Acuticoccus sp. I52.16.1: one gene and its partner. The protein of the gene in region 1 interacts with the protein of each later gene in a pairwise test. Links are inferred from orthologs where the notes say so. Each region holds a gene or a part of one and is shown in the gene's direction. Other genes may lie near its edges.

The links. The genes of interacting proteins can lie anywhere in the genome.
Region 2: the proteins of MRB58_RS02110 (region 1) and MRB58_RS19835 interact in binary tests that used the Escherichia coli proteins (3 or more experiments, as listed by UniProt). The link is inferred for Acuticoccus sp. I52.16.1 from one-to-one orthologs.

Annotation. Positions count from the first base shown.
Region 1 is NZ_CP094828.1:458,938-462,164, reverse strand. The notes cover bases 154-3,126. They hold MRB58_RS02110 (TetR/AcrR family transcriptional regulator), read left to right. Parts: upstream 154-1,259; coding sequence 1,260-1,994; downstream 1,995-3,126. Other genes in these bases: MRB58_RS02100 (LysR family transcriptional regulator), read left to right, coding at 2,581-3,126; MRB58_RS02105 (cupin domain-containing protein), read right to left, coding at 1,982-2,377; MRB58_RS02115 (AEC family transporter), read left to right, coding at 334-1,263; MRB58_RS02120 (peroxidase-related enzyme), read left to right, coding at 154-321. In the rest of the region: more of MRB58_RS02120, read left to right, coding at 1-153; more of MRB58_RS02100, read left to right, coding at 3,127-3,227. UniProt on the Escherichia coli protein: Involved in response to both electrophiles and reactive chlorine species (RCS). Represses the transcription of the nemRA-gloA operon by binding to the NemR box.
Region 2 is NZ_CP094828.1:4,396,017-4,398,757, reverse strand. It holds MRB58_RS19835 (3-deoxy-manno-octulosonate cytidylyltransferase), read left to right. Parts: upstream 1-850; coding sequence 851-1,633; downstream 1,634-2,741. Other genes in the region: MRB58_RS19825 (chloride channel protein), read right to left, coding at 2,566-2,741; MRB58_RS19830 (HpcH/HpaI aldolase/citrate lyase family protein), read left to right, coding at 1,737-2,513; kdsA (3-deoxy-8-phosphooctulonate synthase), read right to left, coding at 1-726. UniProt on the Escherichia coli protein: Activates KDO (a required 8-carbon sugar) for incorporation into bacterial lipopolysaccharide in Gram-negative bacteria.

The DNA of each region.
Region 1 (3,227 bases):
CAATATTGCGTGATCGCCCACGGCGCGATCCTGCGCATCCGCGCCAAGAACCCGCTGATCGCCGACCAGATCGCCATCAACTACCGCAAGGCCGACATCACCCCCCGGCAGACGGCGATGCTCGACTTCGCGGTGAAGGTGAGCCGGAGCGCCGAAGCGGTGAGCGAGGCCGACATCGACGCGCTGAAGGCGCACGGGTTCGACGAGGAGGACGTGTGGGACATCGCCGCCATCGCGGCCTTCTTCGCGCTGTCGAACCGGATGGCGAACGTGTCCGGCATGCGGCCGAACGCCGAGTTCTACACCCTCGGCCGCGGCTGAGGCGGGCGGGCGGTGATCGGTGCGCTCCTCGTCGCGCTGACGCCGACGGCGCTGCTGATCGGCCTGGGGCATGTACTGCGCTGGCGCACGACGCTGCTGCCGGAGGGCTTCTGGACCCCGGCCGAGCGGCTGGCGTACTTCGTGCTCCTGCCGGCGCTGATCGTCCACAGCCTGGCGATGGCCGACTTCTCGGGCGTGCCGGTGGGGGCGATGGTCGTGGCGCTGGCGGTGCCGCTCCTCGTGGTGGGGGCGGGGCTGGTCGTGTCGCGGCGGGCGGTGGAGTTGCCGGGGCCGGCCTTCACCTCGGTCTTCCAAGGGGCGATCCGGTTCAACACCTACGTCGGCGTCACGGCGGCTATCGCGCTCTACGGCAGCGAAGGGGCGGCGCTGGCGGCGATCGCGATCGCGACCATCGTGCCGACGGTGAACGTCCTGTGCGTCCTGGTCTTCGCCCACTACGCCTCGACGGGGGCGGGCTTGCGCACGGCCATGCGCTCGATCGTGACCAACCCGCTCATCATCGCCTGCGCCGTCGGCATCGCGCTGCATGTGGCCGGGCTGCCGCTGCCGCCGGGGATCGAGGGCTTCGTGAAGTCGCTCGGCCAGTCGGCGCTGCCGCTGGGCCTGTTGTGCGTAGGGGCGGCGCTGGACCGTCGCACGCTGGGCGCCTCGCCGCGGGCGGCGCTGATCGCGTCCGGCGCCAAGTTCGCGGCGATGCCGACGCTGACCGCGATGGCCTGCCTGGCGCTGGGGCTGACGGGCGTCCCGGCGCTGATCGCGGTGCTTTTCAATGCCTTGCCAACCGCGTCCTCGTCCTATGTGATGGCGCGGCAGCTGGGGGGCGACGCACCACTGATGGCAAGCCTTGTCGCCACACAGACCGTCGCCGCGGCGGTGACGCTGCCGGTGGCGATGATCCTCGCCGAGGCGATTTTCACATGAGCGACGGCCCGGGTGACGGCGGCGGCCCGGCGGCCTGCGCCCCGTCCGGCGCCCGGCCGGCGGAGACCTCCGGCGGGGCCGCACCGCCCGCGCGTCGGCGCGGCCGCCCGCCACGCGACGCGGCGCGATTGGAGGAGGCACGCGACAGGCTGCTGCGCGCAGGTGTCGCGATGCTGACCGAACGCGGCTTCGGGGCGGTGGGGCTGGAGGAGGTGCTGGGCACGGTGGGGGTGCCGAAGGGGTCCTTCTACCATTATTTCGGCTCCAAGTCGGAGTTCGGCCTGGCGCTGATCGACTCCTACGCGGCCTACTTCGCCGCCAAGCTGGACCGCTGGTTCCTGGACGAGAGCCGCGCCCCGCTCGACCGGCTGCGCGCCTTCGTCGCCGACGCGCGGGCCGGGATGGAGCGCTTCGGCTTCGCGCGGGGATGCCTGGTGGGCAACCTTGGACAGGAGATCGGCGCGCTGCCGGAGCCGTTCCGCGCCCGCCTCTCGGCCGTCTTCGCCGACTGGGAAAGCCGCACCGCCCGCTGCCTGGAGGCCGCGCGGGCCGCCGGCGAGATCGCGCCCGAGGCCGATTGCCGGCATCTGGCGCGGGCCTTCTGGATCGGCTGGGAGGGGGCCGTGCTGCGTGCCAAGCTGGAACGCAGCGCCGCCCCGCTCGACCTCTATGCCGAGACCTTCTTCGCGCTCCTCGCCGCCGGGCGGGCGGCGGCGGATCAGCCCTCGTAGTCGGCGTCCGCCACCTTCTCCAGCCAGTTCACCGTGGATCCGTCCCGGCTTTCCTGGATGGCGATGTGCGTCATCGCGACGTGCGGCGAGGCGCCGTGCCAGTGCTTCTCGCCGGCCGGAAACCGGACGACGTCGCCGGGGCGGATCTCCTCCACCGGGCCGCCGTCGCGCTGCACGCGGCCGAGGCCGTGGGTGACGATCAGCGTCTGGCCGAGGGGGTGGGTGTGCCACGCGGTGCGTGCGCCGGGCTCGAAGGTGACGGCGGCGCCGGAGGTGCGGCCCGGCGCCTCCGCCGAGAACAGCGGGTCGACGCGCACGCGGCCGGTGAACCAGTCCGCCGGCCCCTCGGCCGAGGGCTGCATTCCGAGGCGGGTGATCTTCATGGAAAGGCCTTTCTCAAACGACGTTCGATCGGGATGTAGGCGCCGCGCGACCCGGACTAAGGCCGCGCCCGCACTACCACTCATGAACGCGGCTCATGAAACGGAGGCGGCGGCGGGGGCACCCGGCACCCGAAAATATGTCGCGGCTGGCGATGGCGGCGGGAGCGCTATAATCGACCCGGTCTCATGACGTGGGCTCATTAATGCTGCGCGAAAATATTGCCGACCTGATGTCGTTCGTGGTGGTGGCGCGGGAAGGGAGTTTTACCCGCGCGGCGGCGCAGATCGGCGTCTCCCAATCCGCGCTGAGCCATGCGATGCGCGGGCTCGAGGCGCGCCTCGGCCTGCGCCTCCTTACGCGCACCACGCGCCGAGTGACACCGACCGCGGAGGGGACGATCGTGCTCGAGCGCATCGCCCCGCGCCTCGCCGAGATCGAGGAGGAGCTGGCCGCCATCCTCGATCGCAAGGATCGTCCCGCCGGCACGATCCGCATCACCACCAGCGACTATGCCGCCGACACCGTGCTGTGGCCCAAGCTCGCCCCGGTGCTGCGCGAGTACCCCGACCTCAAGGTCGAGATCGTGGCCGACTACGGGTTGACCGACATCGTTGCCGAGAAGTTCGACGCCGGGGTGCGCCTGGGCGAATCGATCGCCGAGGGGATGATCGCGGTGCGGATCGGGCCGGACTTCCGCATGCTGGTGGTCGGCGCGCCGGACTACGTCGCCCAGCGGGGCCGGCCGGAGACGCCGCAGGACCTGACACGGCACGCCTGCATCAACCTTCGCCTGCCCACCCACGGGGGCCTGTACGCCTGGGAGTTCGAGAAGGACTCCCGCGAATTCCG
Region 2 (2,741 bases), 3.9 Mb from region 1 along the record:
GAAGACGGCCGCGACGCCGACGGCGACCGCCGCGCGCGCCAGGGTCGGCACGAAGCGGCGGTCGCCGCCGGAGGAGCCGCCGCGCCCGCCGGGCTGCTGCACTGAGTGGGTGGCGTCGAAGATCACCGGCGCGCCGGTCTCGGCCATGATCGGCAAGGCGCGCATGTCCGACACCAGCGTGTTGTAGCCGAAGGAGACGCCGCGCTCGGTCAGGAGCACGTTGGGATTTCCGCTCTCGGTCACCTTGCGCACGACGTTGGTCATATCCCAGGGCGCCAGGAACTGCCCCTTCTTGACGTTGACGACACGCCCGGTCTCCGCCGCGGCGACGAGGAGGTCGGTCTGCCGGCACAGGAAGGCGGGGATCTGCAGAATATCGCAGGTGGCGGCGACGACCGCACACTGCTCGGCGGTGTGGACGTCGGTCAGCACCGGCACGTCGAACGTGCGCTTCAGATCGGCGAACACCGGGAGGGCCGCGTCGAGCCCCATGCCGCGCGCGCCCTCGAGCGAGGTGCGGTTGGCCTTGTCGAAGCTCGACTTGTAGACGAAGCCGATGCCCAGCTCCGCCGTCAGCGCCTTCAGCGCGCCGCACATGTCGAAGGCGTGGTCGCGGCTCTCCATCTGGCAGGGGCCGGCGATCAGCGCGAGCGGAGCGTCGTTGGCGAAGGCGACGCCGCCGACGTCGACCCGGCCGCGCGGCGCAGTGGTGGTCGGATGGTCCATCATCGCCTCTCGGATTAGGAATTGGGCATTCAATGCCCCGCCCGGAGCCGGCCTTCAAGGCCGTCGCGGTTGCAGCGCCCCTGCTCTCACGGTATGGCCGAGCCTCGCCGACGAGGAGTAAAACTTGGGCACCGTCATCATCATCCCGGCGCGGTTTCCGTCGATCCGGTTCCCGGGCAAGCCGCTGCAGCCGCTGCGCGGTGCCTCCGGCGTCGCCAAGAGCCTGCTGCAACGCACCCACGACGTGGCGCTGAAGGTGCCGGATATCGACGCCGTCTACATCGCCACCGACGACGAGCGCATCGCCGAGCATGCCGCGACGTTCGGCGCTGCCGTGCTGATGACGTCCGACCAGTGCCGCAACGGCACCGAGCGGTGCGAGGACGCGCTCGACAAGCTGCCCGCCACGCCCGACCTCGTCGTCAACCTCCAGGGCGACGCCCCCCTCACCCCGGCGCATTTCGTCACCGAGCTGATCGAGGGCATCGGCGACGCGGCGGTCGCGACCCCGGCGCTCCTGTGCGACGACGAGACCCTGGCGCGCTTCCGCCAGGACCGCGCCGCCGGGCGCGTCGGCGGCACCACCGTGGTCATGACCCGCGAGGGCCGCGGCCTCTACTTCTCCAAGGAGGTCATCCCCTACGTCGCCGAGGGCAAGCCCGCCCCGCCGGTCTATCACCACGTCGGCCTCTACGCGTACCGCCCGGCGGCGCTGCGCCGGTATGTCGGCTTCGAGCCCGGCCCGCTGGAGACGCACGAAGGTCTGGAGCAGCTGCGCTTCCTGGAGAACGGGATCGACGTGCAGTGCGTCACGGTCGAGGCCCGCCAGTCGATGTTCTGGGAGGTCAATAACCCGGAGGACGTGCCACGGGTCGAAGCCGCCCTCGCCAAGCTGGGGATCGACTGAGCCCCACCGACCAAGGCCCCGGTTCCGCCCCCTTGGCTCCGCCGGCGCGAGCGTCGACACTCCCGCCCGGTTCTGCCACCAAGGGCAAAACGCGGGAACGACAATGAAGAACAAGCTGAAAGACATCTGGGCGGACGGCCGAGGGACGATCAACGGCTGGTGCTCGATCGGCAGCCCCTTCACCGCCGAGATCATGGCGGCGCAGGGCTACGACAGCGTCACCCTCGACCTCCAGCACGGGGCGCTCGACTACTCGATGGCGCTGCCGATGCTCCAGGCGCTCGCCGGGAGCCAGGTGACGCCGCTGGTGCGCGTGCCCTGGAACGAGCCCGGCATCATCATGAAGGCGCTGGACGCGGGCGCGCACGGGATCATCTGCCCGATGGTCAACACCAGGGCGGAGGCGGAGGCTTTGGTCCACGCGATGCGCTATCCGCCCGAGGGGAGCCGGTCCTACGGCCCGACGCGCGTCTCCATCGGCGCCGGTCCGGGCTACTACGCCGCCGCGAACTCGCAGCTCCTGGCCTTCGCGATGATCGAGACCGCGGAAGCGGTGGCGAACGTCGATGCGATCGCCGCGACGCCGGGCCTGGACGGGCTCTATATCGGCCCCGCGGACCTCACCCTCGGCGTCACCCAGGGCCGTCTCGCGCCCGGGTTCGACCGGCAGGAGGACGAGATGGTCGCCGTCATCAAGCAGATCCTCGGCGCCGCGAAGGCCGCCGGCAAGCGCGCGGCGCTCCACTGCGGGAGCGCCCAGTACGCCGCCAAGGCGATCGGCTGGGGGTTCGACATGACCACCGTTTCCGGCGACGTGCGCCTGCTCGCCACCGCGGCCGAGGCGAGCGTGCGCGAGTGGCGCGGTCTCGTCGGCTCCTGAGCGGAGCCGGGCCGAGCACCGGAGCCGCGGCGGTCCGTGCGACACGCCCGCGCTACCGGTGCTCCTCCACGCTCGCCTCTTCCAGGCGGCGGTTGTAGGCCCGCAGCGCCTGGACGTGCGTGACCGTGCCGACGACCGCGTCGGTGTTACGCGCGTCGACCACCGCCAGCGCGTCGGCGCCGGTCTCGTTGAAGACGCGCAGCACCGTCTCCAGCGTGTCGTAGCGGC